2 regions of the Pseudomonas sp. FA117 genome follow, and region 2 is predicted to be linked to the other one. Evidence: riboswitches for the same ligand, from Rfam matches in the RefSeq annotation. Region 2 holds a riboswitch; the other holds the start of a gene.
What was found. Region 2 has a riboswitch for cobalamin ahead of AC1TXO_RS12440 (ABC transporter ATP-binding protein). Riboswitches for the same ligand answer to the same signal wherever they lie in the genome.
Positions count from the first base shown of each region.

Region 1 (8,616 bases), 350 kb from region 2:
GGCTCTGGGGTTCGAGGGCTTGAGTTTACTGCAAGGCCCGCAGGCGTGGCAGCATGGGAAAGATCGTGGGCAATCGTCCTGGTATTGCGTCTGGCAGTTCAACGCAGTGTTTTTGACCCGGTGTGCGGCTTGGCGGGTAAATAGCCGTCGAACCCACCCAGGAGACCTGCATGCACATCGACCTGCTGATCAACGCGATCACCCCCAGGCTGCCATTCGCCTCGGTTGAAGAGACCCAGGCGTTTCTGGCGAGCCTGCCGCCGGATGACCAGATTGCACTGATCTCGGCCCTGTACTTCGGCCGCTCGCATATTCACAGCAACACGGTGAACGAAGACTACCTGCCTTATCTACTCAGTGGGCAGATGAACCGCTTCTGGGAGCAGGGCAACGTCCCACCGCAGGACTTCGCCACTGTCCTCTACGAAAAAGGCAGCAATCTGTTCGCCTATTACGATGCGTTCATCCGCGCGACCGATGGCTCGGGCTACGACCGCTCCAACTACTGAGCCTGTGACGTTGCCCGGTCAGTCCTTCATCGGGTTGCGCAAGCGCACCCAGATGATCGCGGGCAACGCCATCAGCAGCCATTTCAGGTACTGGTTCACACCAAAGCGTTCGCAGAGCGTGCCGATGGCCGTGCACAGCACGACCACCACCACGAACTGAATCATCCTGTTCATCTCAAGGTTTTCCGTCGTAGGGGGCTGCGATGGTAAACGATTCGGCCCTTGTCGCTCACAGATACTTGAGCCAGCGTATGTCCCGGCGCCGGGCCTTGAACCCGGCGAACTTCAGCACCGGCCAGTACAGTGCCGCCGCCAGCAATACCGCCATCAGCCACAGCGCGGCTATGCCGTCGAAACCGAAATATTCACCCTGGTTGCGCCCGAACAGGCCGAGGCTGATCAGGTAGAGGATTTTCAGGGCATACAGGTGCAGCAGGTAGAAGAACATCGGCGCACTGCCGAAGACAGTCAGCACGCCGATCCAGCGCGCCTGGCCGGCGCGTTCGAAAGTGCGCAGCAGCAACAGGCCGGTGCCCAGGGTCAGCAGCAGGAACAGCAGCGACGGTGGGTACTTGGTGATGTTGAGCAGGCTCATCAGGGTCTGGGTCAGGTCCGGTTGCACGCTCCACGGCGCCTCGCCGTAGCCGTTGACCAGCCGCAGCGCGACGAAGCCCAGCAGCGCAGCGCCACCGGCAAGCAACAGGCGGCGCTGGCGACGGGCGGCGTCGCTGCCACGGGCGAACCAGGGGCCGAGTGCGTAACCCACGGCGATCACCCCGATCCACGGCAGTAGCGGGTAGGAGGTGCGCAGGCGCAAGTTCTGCGTCACCTCGAGCCAGCCACGGTCGTGCAGGATTGCCCAGGGCGCGTGCAACCAGGTGCCGGGGGCGAAGTGCAGGTCGTCGAGCAGGTTGTGCCCGGCGATGATGATCAGCCCCAGCGCCATCAGCAGCGGGCGCGGCAGCCACACCAGCAGCGACAGCACGATCATGCTCAGGCCGATGGCCCAGATCACCTGCAGGTAGATCACGCTCGGCGGCCACTGGAAGGTCCAGGCGAAGTTGACCAGGGTGAATTCCAGCACCACCAGGAACAACCCACGTTTGAACAGGAATGCCGAGACATCGGCACGACCCTGGTATTTCTCGCCATAGAGCCAGGCGCTCAGCCCGGTCAGCAGGACGAACACCGGCGCGCACAGATGGGCCAGGGTACGGCTGGCGAACAGGGCGGGCTCAGTGGCGTCGAGGGTCATCGGGTCGGTGACCTGACGGTGCAGGAAGAAGGTTTCACGCACGTGGTCCAGCAGCATGAACAGGATCACCAGCCCGCGCAGGGCGTCGATGCTGTGCAGGCGGGAAGAGAGTGGGGTGGATGGCATGGGGCTGCAATGAGAATTGACTAAGATTTGGAATGTTATCTTATATCTCTTGTGTTGTGGTGATTTGCCGGGCCCTATCGCGGGACAAGTCCGCGATGGGGCCGGCAAGGTCTACAGGATCAGAAGCTGTAGTCCACCGTCGCGAAGTACGAGCGCGGTGCGCCCAGCAGCCATTGTTCGTCGCTGTGGGCGGCAACCACGTAGTCGCGGTTGAACAGGTTGTTCAACTGCAGGCCCAGGCGCACGTCGGGCAGCACCTGCCAGCCGAGGTTGGCATCGACCACGGTGTAGCCGGGGACGCTGTAGGCGTTGGCGGTGTCGGCATAGCGCTGGTCGACGTAGCGCAGGCCGACGCCGGCGTCGACGGTCTGGCCGAAGCCTTTGCTCAGCCAGAGGTTGGCGGTGCGGCGCGGGACGTTGGCCGGGCGGTTGCCGGCGCGATCATGGACGACATCGTCATCGTCATCGTCCACTTCATTGAACTCATCATATTTGGCACGTACCACCGCTGCGTTCGCGGACATTTGCCATTGATTGCCGAGGTCCAGTTCCAGCGTTGCTTCCACACCGTCGGAGGTCTGCTGCCCGGCTTGCTGTGGCTCATGTAGAGCAGACGCCGGGTTATTCACCAATAGCTTCTTCTTGACGATGTGATACGCCGCCAGTGTCCATTCGCCACGACCGTCCCAGAACCGCTGCTTGAGGCCCAGTTCGGTCTGTTTCGACTCTGTGAGGTCGTAGTTGATCTGGCGCGTGCTGAGGCTGATCAGGTTGTTCACACCGTCTTCGCTGGTGGAGTACTGACCGTACAACGACAGGTCGTCGGTCACCGCGAACACCAGGCCGGCGCGCCAGTTGCCGCCCTGCAGGCTGCGGTCGACGCGGCTGCCATCTATCAGGTTGTCACGGTCGATATGGTTCTGGTCGCGGCGGATACCGGTTACCAGCGACAGACGATCGGTGAGCTGGGTGCGGTTCTCGGCGAACAACGCGAAAGTGTGGGTGGTGGAGAGGGTCTGGGGCCGGGTTGCATTCTGGCTCTGGAACCAACCGGGCGCCGGGTGCCACGGATCGATATAGTCGCCACCGATATCTTTGTACGGCGAGTTGTTGTCGACATTGAAGCGGATCTTGTTGTACTCCGCGCCCACCACGGTCTTGCTGTTCAAGCCGAACAGCGAGTGATCGAAGGTGAAGCTCTGGCGATCACCGATCTGCTCCTGGTTGTGCTTGATCTCCAGATAACCCTTGCGCAGCAGTTGCTCTTGCTCGCCAATCCACTGGTAGTCCTCGGCATTGCGCCAATGCCGGCGACTCTTGATGTAGTACAGCTGGTTGCTGGCCGTGACGCTGTCGCTGATCGTCCAGTCGGTATTGAAGCGCGTCCACTCGTCGTGGTAGCGCTGCACATCGTTCTGGATGTTGTAGTTCTTCTTGCGCAGGCTGTCGCGCAGGTGGCCGTCGATCAGCGGCGTGCCGAAATAGTTGGCCGGCTGCGCATCGCCGCGCTCATGGGCCAGGGTGAAGCTCAGGTCGTCGGTGGCATCGAAGCGCAGGGCGGCGCTCAGGGCCAGGCTGCGAGAGTCGGTGCGGTCGACCCAGCCGTTGCCCTCCTGCTTGTTCAGGGTCAGGCGGTAGCTCAGGCGTTCGCTCAGGCTGCCGCCGCTGTCCAGGCCCAGTTGCTGGCGATCCCACGAGCCGTAGCCCAGGCGCAGGTGGTTGCGGATCTCGCCGTCGAAGGGCTTTTTCGGGATCACGTTGATCACCGCGCCCGTGGCGCCTTCGCCATAGAGCACCGAGGCCGGGCCGCGGATCACGTCGATGCGCTCGACCATCCACGGGTCGACCGGGAAGGTCTGGGTGCCGGCACCGGTGTACAGGCGCGAACCGTCGAACAGGGTCATCACCGAGGAATGGCCGGTGAAACCGCGGGCGGAGAGGGCGGTGTTGCCGTTGCCCGGGGTACCGACCGAGGTGATGCCGGGTGAGCGGGTCACGGCGTCCTGCACGGTGAGGTTGGCGCGTTGCTGGATTTGCTCGGACGTGATGCTGCTGGTGCTGGCCGGTGTCTCCAGGGCACTGAGGTTCAGGCGCGAACCTGCCTGGGTGGGGGTGGCCAGGTCGACGGTGTGCTCGTCACGGGTGTCGGTGATGGCGGTCGAAGGCAGGTCCAGGACCTTGCCTTGCGGCTGCTCGGCCAGGGCCGGCAGGGAGACGGCCATGCAGGCGGCCAGGGTGTGAAGCGTGAAGTGTCGGGACATGTCGTTCCACGGGTTCAGGAATGAATGGAGCCCGGTGGAAACAACGCAAAGACGAGCAACACGCACGCAGGCGCGCACGCGAACACCGGCCTGCGCCCGCCCACCGCGGGTTTGCCAACTGAAGCGTCAGGCCGGTCTCCGGGCTTGCGAGGGTCGTGAAGCCTTCACCTTCCCATGCAGATGCACAGTGGTGTGTCGAAAGCTTCGCTCGCTTACCGTTGCGGGGACAGCGCCGGACTTGTCTGCAAAGACGCACCGGCTTCCCGTTTCACCCTGCGCACGGCGGCGCAGGACACCTGAAACTGGCGCGCATCTGACCACCGAACGCAAGGGGAGTCAATCGTTTGGATGGGCGTAAATCTGTGAAGGACTGCGAGGTTGCGCGTTTTTATTGAATTTTTTTCGAACTTTTCCTGCATGCGTTGTCTCGAACCGCTCGTTCGCCCTTTTTTATTCACGTCATGGAGACTTTCGCGAATGTTCACTGGAAAACTGCTGCGTCACACCTGCGCCCTGGCCCTGCTCGGCGCCCCCCTGGCAGCGATGGCAGCCCCCAGCACCGACCCGCTGTTCACCTTCGGCCTGCTCGGTTCCTACGACAAGTTCAAGTTCGAAGGCGGCGGCGACTCCGACAAGGAGCACCTGGGCCAAGGCGGTGTGTTCGCCAACTTCGGCAACAAGATGACTGCCGAATCCGGCTTCATCTACCAGATCGGTGCCGAAGCCAAATACGGCAAGAAGAACGACAACAAGCTCAAGGAGGCCCAGGCCGACCTCGACCTTGGCTGGCGTGCCGCGCTGGATGCGCGCAACTTCGTCGACGTCATCGTCGGCGGCGGCTACAGCTGGACCCGCTTCGAGCCCGAGATCAACGATCTGGACACCAAGCTGACCTACAAGTCGCCGTTCGCCAAGGCGGCCCTGGGTTACAACCACCAGTTCGACGCCTCGACCCTGCGTGTCGAAGTCGGTGCACGTCACACCATTGATGGTCGCGCGCGCCTGAAGGTCGACGATTTCGGCAGCGACAGCGTCGACATGAAGGACCGCACCAACCCCTATGCCGAAGTCACCTTGCTGATGAACCAGCAGGGCGGCATGCCGATCCAGGCCGGCGTGTACTACACCCGCACCGAGTACAAGCTCGACGAGGATTCGCCGGTCGCCGACAACAACAAGCTCAAGCGTGACGAGTTTGGCGTGAAGGTCGGCCTGGCGTTCTGATGCCTCAGATGGCTGTATGCGTCATGCAGGGGCGGGCGTGTGCCGTTCCTGCAGACCGCAGTGACCGGGGCTAACGCCCCCGTCGCCGCGACACCCGCGCCTCGATGTTCTTGCGCCCGATCAGCAGCGCCGGCTTCTCCGTCACCGGCTCGTCGGCCAGCCATTTGTACATCACCAGGCAATCGACCAGGCCCAGCGTCGCATGGCGATAAGCCTTGGGCAGGCGTCCGACGGTCTCGAAACCGAGTGAGTGCCACAGCGCCACCGCCACCTCGTTGCTCGCCACCACCGAATTGAACTGCAGGGCCAGGAAGCCTTCCTGGCGGGCCAGCTTCTGCGAGTGCTCGCACATCACCCGTGCCACGCCACGACCGCGTGCCTGCGGCGTCACCATGTACCCGCAGTTGCCCACGTGCGCGCCGGGGCCTGCGGCATTGGCCTTGAGGTAGTAGGAACCCAGCAACTCGCCGTCCTCCTCGGCCACCAGGGTGCGCAGCGGCATCTCCAGCCACAGGTGACGCGCCTGCTGCTGCGACAACTGCGGATCGTACGCATAGGTTTCGCGCGCCTGGACGATCGCCTGGAAGGTTGGCCAGAAACGCTCGAAGTCGTCCGGGGTCATGGGGCGAAGGTGGATCATGGCGGTTCCTGCTCGGGCTGGGCCGGCAAGTCTGGGTGGATGGGCGCCGTCATGCAAGTGCGGCGGCGCCCGCGACGCTCAGCTGCCGGCCTTGCCGACCGCATCCAGCGCCCGCGCCGAGTACACCAAGGCCGCACCGGCGTTCATCGCCACGGCCACGCCCAGGGCTTCGGCGATTTCCTCGCGGGTCGCACCCTGCTTGACCGCCTGCTGCGAATGCACGGCGATGCAGCCGTCGCAGCGGGTGGTCACCGCCACGGCCAGGGAAATCAGCTCGCGGGTCTTGGCGTCGAGGTGGTGGGTCTTGGCGCCGGCAGCGCTGGCCGTGGCATAGCCGGCCACGGTATCGGGGGAGAGTTGCTTGAGATCGCCGATGCCGGCCATCAACTGCTTACGGTAGGCGTCCCAGTCCATCATGCTCATCGTGTTCACCTTGCGAGGTTGGCAACAGGAGCTATCAGGCTAGTCGAAGATCGGCAGGAGGGCAGGCCTCGTTGCGCCAGGGCAACGAGGCTGCAGAGGATGGGTCAGATGTAGACGAACAGCAGCACCAGCGCGGCGACCACGGCCCACTTCTCCAGGTAGTAGCGGGTACGGTTGCGCTTCTTCATGGCCTTGCCACGCTCGCGGATCTTGTAGATGCGCGTGAACAGGCGGTTGATGCCGCCGGTCTTGTCGTTGGCATCGTTCGGGGCAGCGGCGGCGGCCATGACGTTGCGGCTGAACCAGCGGTTGAAGGCGCTCGCCCAGCGATACTTCAGCGGCCGCTCGACATCGCAGAACAGGATGATGCGGTTGTGCTCGGTGGTGTTGGCCGCATAGTGGATGTAGGTCTCGTCGAAGATCACCGCCTCGCCGTCACGCCAGGAGTATTTCTCGCCGTCCACATCGATGTAGCAGCCATCGTCGTTCGGCGTGTCCAGGCCCAGGTGGTAGCGATAGGAACCGGCATAAGGGTCGCGGTGGCGGACCAGCTTGGCCCCTGGCGGCAGGGTGGCGAACATCGCTGCCTTGACCGTGCCGATGCCTTGCAGCAGCTCGGTGGTGCGCGGGCACAGGGTCATGGCGGAGGGGTGGCTCTCGCCGTACCACTTCAGGTAGAAGCGCTTCCAGCCGGTCTTGAAGAACGAATTGAAGCCCACGTCGTCGTAGTTGTCGGACTTCTTGATCTCGCCGGCGTGGAGCAACTGCTGGGCTTCCTCGCGGATCTCCTGCCAGTGGTCCTTGAGCGGTTGCAGCTCGGGGAACGACTCGACCGGCAGGTAGGGCTTGGCCGGGTGTCTGGAGAACAGGTAGAGGAAGCTGTTGACCGGGGCGAGGAAGCTGGAATGGTCACCCAACTGACGGGTCAGCTTGTGACGAACCCGACCGCGCAGGTGAACATAGGCGATCGAGAGGACGAAGATCAGTACGAGTGCAATTTTCATGGACGGTTACTTGTCGAATAAAAATGGCCATGCGCCATGGCTGTAGCCCGCCAGCATAAACAATCGTGTCGTCAGTTTGTACCTATTGTTCAGACATTGCTGATTGATGAAGATGAAACATCGTACGTTCTACGCAGCGGTTTCCTGTGTGCTGGATGCTGTTCGGCCCGCGCTTGCGGGCCCTTGAGGAGTGAGTGATGGTTCAGGATGTCCGCCCGGTCGGCGCGCCTTTCAAGCGCCTGTTCTTCGCCCTGGCCTTGTCCGAGGCCCAGCGGCGGGCGATTGCCCAATGGCGTCGTGATCTGCAGTTGAGGGCCGGCAAGCCGGTGCTGGCCGAGAATTTCCATGTGACGCTGCTGTTCCTGGGCGACGTGGATGCCGCCCAGGTGCCTGCGCTGTGCGCCGCCGTGGAGGGGATGGTGCGCCCGGCTGCGCCGATCCGCCTGCTGCTCGATCGTCTCGAGGTATGGCGGCGTGCGGGTGCGCTGGTGCTCGAGCCCAGCGCCACACCCGACGGCCTGCGGCAACTGGTCTACCGCCTGCAGCAATTGACGCTGCCCTTGGGCATTGCCGAACAGGCCCGCGATTACCGCCCGCACCTGACCCTGTCGCGGGACTACAAGGCGTCGCCGCCCGAAGCCGGCCAACCCCCGGAGTTCTTTCTCAACGCCCGCAGGTTCGGTCTGTACGAATCACGCAAGGGGCGCTACTGGCCGCTCGCCGAGTGGGCGTTGGACGAGGCCTGAGCCGGGAACAGGCGCTGGCCGACGGAGTAGGCAGTCGGCAGGTGCTGCGCGGTGTCGGGGCCTTCGCTTTCGTCCAGCAGGATCGAGCTCGACACCTGGGCGCCACACCAGTCGAAGATGCCGTGCTCGATCTGTACGCGCATCGCCGCCCCGTAGCCGTGGCGGTCGAACAGGCCGGCGTCGGTACCGCCGATGGCGACCAGGTGGACGTTCAGGTGGCCGAGCAGCTTGGTGGTCTTGCCGTCTTCGTAGCCGAATGCCCAGCCGTTGCTGAAGACGCGATCGATCCAGCCTTTGAGCAGGGCTGGGAACGACCACCAGTACACGGGGTAGACCAGTACCAGGGTGTCGGCACGCTCGATGCGCGCCTGCTCGGCGAGCACGTCGGCCGAGGGTGTGGCCAGGTGGCGGTGGACTTCAAGGTCGCT
Region 1 covers NZ_CM170675.1:2,359,367-2,367,982, forward strand. The annotation lists gene AC1TXO_RS10890 (hypothetical protein) at 171-509, shown strand; gene AC1TXO_RS10895 (hypothetical protein) at 528-683, opposite strand; gene AC1TXO_RS10900 (acetyltransferase domain-containing protein) at 739-1,890, opposite strand; gene AC1TXO_RS10905 (TonB-dependent receptor) at 2,010-4,151, opposite strand; cobalamin riboswitch at 4,264-4,466, opposite strand; gene AC1TXO_RS10910 (outer membrane beta-barrel protein) at 4,629-5,375, shown strand; gene AC1TXO_RS10915 (GNAT family N-acetyltransferase) at 5,446-6,015, opposite strand; gene AC1TXO_RS10920 (carboxymuconolactone decarboxylase family protein) at 6,094-6,438, opposite strand; gene lpxO (lipid A hydroxylase LpxO) at 6,543-7,442, opposite strand; gene thpR (RNA 2',3'-cyclic phosphodiesterase) at 7,640-8,188, shown strand; gene AC1TXO_RS10935 (NAD(P)H-dependent oxidoreductase) at 8,149-8,616, opposite strand, start outside.
Region 1: another riboswitch for cobalamin. It lies ahead of AC1TXO_RS10905 (TonB-dependent receptor); the one in region 2 lies ahead of AC1TXO_RS12440 (ABC transporter ATP-binding protein).

Region 2 (8,616 bases):
ATTACTACTTGTGACCCCAGGTGGGACGGGCTGGGGCGCAGGTCAACAACGAGAGGCCAAGCCTCCACTTGCCGCAGGCGACCAGAACGGGCGCCTGCCCGTGAAGACCTTCTGGAGTAGTCATTGATGAAAAAACGTCTTGCCACCTCGCTGGCCGCTGCAGTGCTGGCGTTCGCTGGCGCCAACGCCGCCCAGGCCGCACAGATTTCCGGTGCCGTGGGCGCCACCAGCCAGGGCGACATGACCTATCGCATCGGCCTGTCGTTCGATTGGGACAAGAAATGGCTGCAGAGCAGCGTCGGTCACCTGACCGGCTACTGGGACGGCGCCTACACCTACTGGGAAGGCGGCGACTACAGCGGCGCTCACTCCCTGTCGTTCAGCCCGGTGTTCGTCTATGAGTTCGGTGATTCGGGCTATGTGCCGTTCATCGAGGCCGGTATCGGCCTGGCGGCCTTCTCCAAGACCGACGTCGGCGACCAGAAACTGGGCTCTTCGGTCAACTTCGAAGACCGCATCGGCTTCGGTCTGAAGCTGCCGGGCGACCAGAAGATCGGCATCCGCGCCACCCACTACTCCAACGCCGGCATCAAACAGCCGAACGACGGTATCGAGTCGTACGCGTTGTTCTACAGCGCCGGCTTCTAACGGTTGTTGGTGTGCCGTCGGACCCGGGCCGACGGCACATCACTGGCGGGCGATCAGCACCTGCCGCGCCACCCGATGCTCCAGCAGTTGTTCCTCCACCAGCCGATCCACATCCGCCTCGCTGGCCACTCGGTACCAGTGTCCGGCTGGATGGACCGTGGCGATCGGGCCGCGGTTGCACGGGTATTGGCAGTAGGTTCGGGTGATCAGCACACCGTCTTCGGTCTCGATGGCATTGGCCGCCGCCAGGCGCTGACGCAGGCGCTTCCACAGTGGCAGCGCGCCGCGCCGCACACAGCGGGCGCCGATGCACAGGAACAACTGGTGACGGTGCGGCGGAATGTTCGACCAGCCAGGCTTGGCGGGGATTTCGCCAGCGCCTTCGCAGGGCAGATGCTCGTCGGTCTGCTCGATCAGCGCGCAGGCCTTGTCCGCCGATAGCACGTGACGCCCCAGCAGCGCGGCGCTGACGAACAAGCGTGCGCCAGCCTCGGGTGCCAGGGCCAGCAGTTCGGCGCGCAGCCAGTCGAGGTAGGCGCTGTCGGCGCCGGGGTCGAGATCGATCAGCAGCAGCTTGCCCGTGGCGGTGCCGATGAATGCCTCGACCCGTCGCCACAGGCCGTCGAAGCCTGTGGCAGTGTCGATCAGGTCGTCCAGCACAGCCGGGCCGCGCACCGCCTGGAGCTGCTGGCGGAAGGCCTGGCTGCTGGAGCCTTCGGCCAGGTCGGGGCCGACGAACAATACGCAGGTGTAGGTCATCTCAAGCCTTGCGCCGCAGCAACAGAATGAAGAACAGCCCGCCGATGGCGGCCGTGGCGATGCCGATCGGCAGGTCCTGCGGAGCAATCAGGGTGCGCGCGCCGACGTCCACCCAGATCATGAACAGCGCACCGAGCAGGGCACAGGCCGGCAGCAGGCGCCGGTGCTCGGCACCGACCAGGCGCCGGGCCACGTGCGGCAGCATCAGGCCGACGAAGCCGATGGCCCCGGACAGCGACACCAGCACCCCGGTCAGCAGCGCTGTGCCGACGAATACCTTGGCGCGCACTCCGCGGGTGTCGAACCCCAGGCTCACGGCCGTCTGTTCACCGCTCATCAGCGCATTGAGCGCCCGTGCCAGGCTCATCAGCAGGGCAAAGCCGGCCAGCACGCAGAGTGCCGGCAACCACAGCAGTGACCACTGCGCCAGGCCCAGGCCGCCGAGCATCCAGAACATCACCGAGGCGGCGGCATGGGGGTCGCCGGTGTAGAGCAGCAGGTTGGCTGCGGCCATCACCACGAACGACACCGCGACCCCGGCCAACAGCAGGCGATCGCTTTCCAGGCGCCCGCCACGGCTGGCCACCCCGAGCACCAGCAGCATGCTGCCCAGCGCGCCGATGAAAGCCGCCAGCGGCAGGCTGAAGACGCCGGCGAACGGGCCGAGAAACAGCACCACCAGCACGGCGCCGAACACTGCACCGGAACTGACCCCGAGCAGGTGGGGGTCGGCCAGTGGATTGCGCGTCACCGCCTGCAGCGCGCCGCCGACCAGCGCCAGCCCTGCACCGACCAGCGCCCCGAGCAGCACCCGGGGGGCGCGGATCTGCCAGACGATCTGCGCCTGGCCGCGGCTCCAGTCGCCGGCTTGATCCAGGCCCACCTGCTGCAGGACGATGCCGAGCACCTTGCCCAGCTCCACCTGTGCCGAGCCGAAGCCCAGCGACAGCAGGCACGACAGCAGCAGGGCCAGGAGCAGCGAGACGATCAGCAGGCGATAGCCGGCAGGGCTGCGGATCGGCATCAGTGACGGGCCCCGGCGAACAGTTGCGGATGCAGGGCGCCGGCCAGGGTCTCGATGGCCTGGGCGTTCTCCACCGAGGGCGTGACCTCCAGGTACGACAGGACCACGAAGCGCTGCTTGCGGATCGCCTCGACGCTGCCCAGCGCCGGGTGCTGCAGGAGGAAATCACGTTTCTGCTGCCACGAAGTCGGGCCGTAGTCGACGATGACGATCACCTCCGGGTCGCGCTCCACCACGCTTTCCCAGTTGACCTGGGTCCAGCTGGCGCTCACGTCGCTCATCACATTGTCACCACCGGCAGCGCTGATCAGAGCCTGCGGCATGCCCAGGCGCCCCGAGGTGGTGGGGCGGTCTTCGCCGCTGTCGTAGAGGAACACCCGTGGCCGTTGCCCGGCCTGGGCCACTTGCGCCGCGACCCGTTCGACCCGCTGGCGCAGCTGGCTGACCAGCACGCTGGCGCGCTCGCGCACATCGAATATCCGACCCAGGTTGTCCAGGTCGCGGTACAGGTCTTCGAGGCTGGCCTGGCGCTGCGGCATGATCCACGAGCACGACTCGCTCAGCTCGTACACCGGGATACCGAATGGCGCCAGGGTCTGGGGCGTGACCGGGCCGCCGATGCGCATGCCATAGCTCCAGCCGGCCAGGAAAAAGTCGGCATCGGCATCGAGCAGGTTCTCCACAGACACATAGCGCGGTGCCAGCTCCGGCAGGCCTGCCAGCGCCTCGCGCAGGCTCGGGTCGAGGGTCTTCCAGCCGCTGATGCCGCTGTAGCCGGCCATGTGATCGCGCAGGCCCAGGGCCAGGAGCATGCCGGTGAGGTTGATGTCGTGGCTGACGGCGTGCTGCGGCGCGTGGGTGAAGGTCACGTCACGGTCGCAACTGCGTACGGTCAGCGGGTAGCTTTCGGCCTGGGCGAACAGGGGCAGGGCGCTGAGCAGGGCCAGGCAGGTGAGCAGCGGTTTCATGCGGGGCTGATCCAGGTAATGCGTGGATGGGAGGCCAGCGGGTGGCGGTCGACCAGGGCCTGCACGCCGAACACCTCGGCCAGGCATTGCTCGGTCAGCACCTGCTCCGGCGTGCCATGGGTGACGATGCGGCCGCCGTCGATCACGTACAGGCGGTCACAGAAGGCGGCTGCCAGGTTCAGGTCGTGGAAGCTGGCCAGCAGGCTCAGGCCGGTACCGCGCAGTTGCTGCAGCAGGGCCAGCTGGAAGCGGGGGTCGAGATGGTTGGTCGGCTCGTCGAGAATCAGCAGGCGCGGCTCCTGGACCAGCGCCCGGGCCAGCAGCACGCGCTGCTTTTCGCCGCCCGACAGGCAGACGAACGCATCCAGGGCGCGGGGCAGCAGGCCGAGCCTGGCCAGGGTGTCGTCGATCAGGCCCGGGTCGCCGTCGCCGTCGAACCAGCCCAGGTGCGGCGTGCGGCCCATGGCCACGACATCGCGCACGGTCAGGCCGAAGTCCTCGGGAAATTCCTGCAGCATCACCGCGATACGCTGCGCTACCCAGCGTGGGTTGCGTTGCCAGATGTCTTCGCCATCGAGCTGGACCTGGCCAGCGTGCGGGCGATTGAAGCGGTAGGCACAGCGCAGCAGGCTGGTCTTGCCGCTGCCGTTTGGGCCGATCAGGCCGACGAACTCGCCGGCGCCGATCTGCAGGTCGATGTTCTCGAGCAGGGCGCGCCCACCGCTGTGCGGCGACCAGTGCAGGCCTTGGATATGCAGGGTGGGGCGTGACATGAGCGGACCGTCGCAGGGTGAGTGAAACCCGAACGGTGGATGCGCGTGGAGGCGTCGCGCAGGCAAGGCTGCCGCGAAGACCGGCCCACGCCCGCCCACCGCGGGTGTTGCCAACTGCAGTGACAGGCCGGTCTCCGGGCTTGCGAGGGGCGTGAGGCACTCACCTTCCCATGCCGCAGGCACAGTGGTGTATCGAATGCGTCGCTCGCTTACCGTTGCGGGGGCAGCGCCGGACTGGTCGCACTGGGCGAGGCACCGGCTTCCCGTTTAATCCCCGACACGGCGGTCGTGGACACCTGAAACAAGGGGCGCATCTGAGCATTTATGGGCAGGGGAGTCAACCGCGGCCCGGGCCGCAGGCGCTCAGGCACCGGACTCCGGATCGCTGGCCGGCACGCCGGGGCGATTGTCTTCATCCTCGTTGAGGTCAGGGTCCACGTCCGGGTCATCGACGCGGTCGTTGCGGGGCTCAGGCTCGAGCTCGGGCCAGTCGCTCTGAGCGTCGCCGCCGCCCATCCAGTGCTTTTCGTTCATGACGTCCACCCTCGCTGGGTTGAAAAAAGGCCCACCCGCAGGCGGGCCAACACAGGAGTGAGGGGCCGCCCTTGGGCAAGCCCTCATTATCTGGGAGTGGCTGTCGAGCCAGTGCGGTCCATGCAACTGACGTCAGTGCCGACCGACGGTTGCGCAAGCGGGCTTCATGGATGGGGCGCCCAACCGCCGCCGAGGGCGGCGTACAGGTTGACCTCGGCGAGCAACTGGGCCAGCCGGTCGTTGATCAGCCCCTGCTGGGCGCTGAACAGCGAGCGCTGGGCGTCGAGGAAGGTCAGGCTGCTGTCGACGCCGATGCGATAGCGGTTGCGGGCCAGGTCGTAGTAACGCTGGGTCGAATCCACCAGGTCACGCTGGGCCAGCAACTGGCGCTGGTAGGTCGCCCGCGCGGCAAGCCCGTCGGAGACTTCCTGGAAGGCCACCTGGATCGATTTTTCATAGCGCGCGACCTCGATCTGCTTTTGCAGGCGTGCGTAATCGAGGCTGGCACGCAGGCTGCCGGCTGTGAACAGCGGCAGGTTGATCTGTGGCTGGAACAGCCAGGTGCCGCTGCCGCCGTCGAACAGGCCGGACAGCTCGCGGCTGCTGCTGCCGGCATTGGCGGTCAGGCTGATGCTGGGAAAGAACGCTGCCCGGGCTGCGCCGATGTCGGCGTTGGCAGCGCGCAGCTGGTACTCGGCTTCGAGGATGTCGGGGCGACGCTGCAGCAGTGCCGAGGGCAAGCCGGCCGGCAGGCCGATCATCTGCTGCGCCGCCAGCGGCAGGCCTGGGTTGCCCTCGTCCAGGGGCACACCGACCAGCAGGGTGAGCTGGTTGATGTCCTGGGCCACCTGGCGCTGATAGCGGGCGACGGCGGCGCGGGCGCTGTCGACGCTGGTCTGCGCCTGGATCTGTTGCAGCGCTGACGCGGTGCCGGCGCGGCGCTGGCCTTGGGTCAGGCGCAGGCTCTGCTGGTCGGCGGCAAGGGTCTGGCGCGACAGTTCGAGCAGTTCGAGGTCGGCGCGCCAGGTCAGGTAGCCACTGGCGACACTGGCCACCAGGCCCAACTGCACGCTGCGCTGCGCCTGTTCGCTGGGCAGGTAGGTGAGCAGGGCCTTGTCGCTGAGGCTGCGCAGGCGGCCGAACAGGTCGAGCTCATAGGCGCTCACGCCCAGGGTGGCGGCGTAGGTCTGGGTGATGGCGCCGTCGCCGGTGCCGGTCATGCTGCGCGGCAGATACTGACGCTGGCCCTTGGTATCGGCGGAAACCTTGGGCAGCAGTTCGGCGCGCTGGATGCGGAACTGCGCGCGATAGGCTTCGACATTGAGCGCCGCCACCCGCAGGTCGCGGTTGTTGAGCAGGGCGCTGTCGATCAGCTGGCGCAGCAGCGGATCCTTGAACACCTGGTGCCAGTCTTCGCTCTGGCGGGTGGCTGTGGTGTCGCCCTGGTAGGCCGCCCCCGTGGGGAAGCTGGTCGCGACGGGCGCGTCCGGGCGTTCATAGTCGGGGGCCAGGGTGCAGCCGGACAGCAGTATGGCCAGCAGGGCAGCGGGGTATCTGGGCATTGCGGGTTCTCTGGGTTTCAGGCGCCGGCCATCCATCTGGCCAGGCCGTGGCGGCCGCTGACACCGAGCTTGGCGGTGGCGCGCTTGAGGTAGGTTTCCACTGAACTGATCTTCACGTTCAGACGCTGCGCCATTTCCGGTACCGTGCCGCCGGTAAGCAGGCCCAGGCAGACTTCCTGTTCGCGGCTGGACAACTGCACCGCTTCCTGCGCCAGCCGCTCGCCAAAGCCGTGGCGCAGGCTGTCGGGCAGGCCGCCTGCGTCGCTCGGGGCGTGCGTGTGGTGCTGGGCATGGTGCTCGAGCAGCGGCAGCAGGGTGTCGGAAAGGCTCTTGAGCAACGACAGCTCGGCCAGGGCAAAGGCTGCCTGGCTGGGCAGGCGATGGAAACAGATGACCCAGCGCCGGTCGCCGTTGCACGACACCAGGTTGCACTGGTGCGCACTCTGCTGGGCTGCACTCGCGTTCTGCGGTGACTTTACCTGGATCAGCAGCGGGTCTTTCATCTGCAGAATATTCTGCAGCAGCGGATGGCCGGCCTGGTCCTGCGGTGGAAACTCCAGGGCCAGGCCGGCAGCGCCGAGTACCTTGACCCGCTCGACGCTGGCCTGGCGGCTGTCGAGCGTCCACTCGCTGAGGTCCAGGCGGTGCACCGGCACCAGGTCATCGACCAGGCGCAGCATCTGTGCGGCGAAATGTGCTTCGCCACTGCTGGCGATCAGTTCGCCCAGTTGCAGGTAGAGGCGCGCATCGTGATGGTGTTCGAGGCTGCGGATCAGCTTCATGTCCTGTTCGTCCTTGAGTCGGGTACTGCGCAGGCATCGGGCGAGTGGGCTCGTGCCTTGGCCGGTCGAAGGTGGTGCTATTCAGCCCGACCCTGGCGCCTGCGTCTGTAATGGAAACCGGGGACAGAAAATGGCATCAAATCGGACAAAATGGCGGGACAAAACTGACAGAGTGAAAGTAGATGTTGCAGCGGTAGTCAGCCAATTGACGTCATAAATCCGCTGTTGGCGCCACGTTCGGCGCACCAGCGCAGGCAGGTAGGTCATCCAAGGGGGTGATATGTAGCTGATTTCCTACAGAAAAATAAGCAACCTGGGACGCGTCCGAAACTGTCCGGGTTTCCGGGGCCATACAGCGCGCGCAGGCGGTGTTTGAATCCGTCGACGATCAACGGAGAAGGACCCTCCCAGCCCATGCCTGCCGCCGATACCTACCCCCTGACCAGCGCCCAGCGCGATATCTGGCTCGATCAGCTGAGCCGGGGCGACTCGCCGCTGTACACCATCGGCGGCTATGTCGAGCTCACCGGCCCCCTGCAGCCGGACATCCTGGGGCAGGCCCTGGACAACCTGGTCGCGACCAATCCGGTGCTACGCACCCACCTGCAGCCGGGTGCCGGAGAGGATGGCCTGCCGCTGCAGCAGTTCGCCGAGCATGCCACGCTCGCGTTGCCGCTGTTCGACCTGTCCGCCGAGGCTGAGCCGACGACAGCCGCCCAGGCCTTGATCCAGGCGCAGATGGGGCAGGGCTATCGTTTCGACGGCTCGGCGCTGCTGCGCTTTGCCCTGATCCGCCTGGGCCCCGAGCGCCACTGGCTGGCGACCCAGGCCCACCACCTGATCCTCGATGGCTGGGGCTTCGGCCAGATGCTCAAGGCGTTGGGCGAGCACTACACCGCGCTGCTCGAAGGCGGCGAGCCACCGCTGGCCAGTGTCGGCTACGCCGACTTCATCGACGAAGACCGCCAGTACCACGGCTCGCTGCGCCAGGCGCGCGACCGCGCCTACTGGCTCGAGCGCTTCGCGCATATCCCCGAACCGCTGCTGGCGGCGCGTCATCATTACCGCCGTGCCACCGATGAAGCGCCTTCACGAACCTGGGTGCAGGCGTTTCCCGACGCCCTGCACGGGCGCATGAAACAACTGGCCCAGGCGCACCAGGCGTCGGCCTTCCATGTGCTGCTGGCGGCGCTGCATGTCCTGTTCAGCCGCAGCGCACAGCGCGACGACTGGGTCGTGGGCCTGCCGCTGCTCAACCGTGGCGGTGCGCGCTTCAAGTCCACGCTGGGTACTTTCGTGCAGGTCAGTGCGGTGCCGCTGGCGTTCTCCCCGGCGCTGACCTTCGCCGAGCTGGTGACGGCCATCCGCGACACCCTGCGCCGGGATTTCCGCCATCAGCGCCTGGCGGTAAGCGAACTGAACCGGTCACTGGGCCTGTTGCGCGAGGAGCGCGGGCAACTGTTCGAGGTGTCGGTCTCCTATGAACAGGACGACCACGACTACCGCTATGGCCAGGCCAACGCCCATACGGTGAAGGTGTCCAACAGCCACGAAGCCACACCGCTG
Region 2 covers NZ_CM170675.1:2,711,713-2,720,328, forward strand. The annotation lists gene AC1TXO_RS12420 (acyloxyacyl hydrolase) at 127-648, shown strand; gene AC1TXO_RS12425 ((2Fe-2S) ferredoxin domain-containing protein) at 688-1,407, opposite strand; gene AC1TXO_RS12430 (FecCD family ABC transporter permease) at 1,409-2,431, opposite strand; gene AC1TXO_RS12435 (ABC transporter substrate-binding protein) at 2,431-3,399, opposite strand; gene AC1TXO_RS12440 (ABC transporter ATP-binding protein) at 3,396-4,172, opposite strand; cobalamin riboswitch at 4,281-4,487, opposite strand; gene AC1TXO_RS12445 (hypothetical protein) at 4,536-4,706, opposite strand; gene AC1TXO_RS12450 (efflux transporter outer membrane subunit) at 4,871-6,268, opposite strand; gene AC1TXO_RS12455 (helix-turn-helix transcriptional regulator) at 6,286-7,050, opposite strand; gene AC1TXO_RS12460 (amino acid adenylation domain-containing protein) at 7,465-8,616, shown strand, end outside.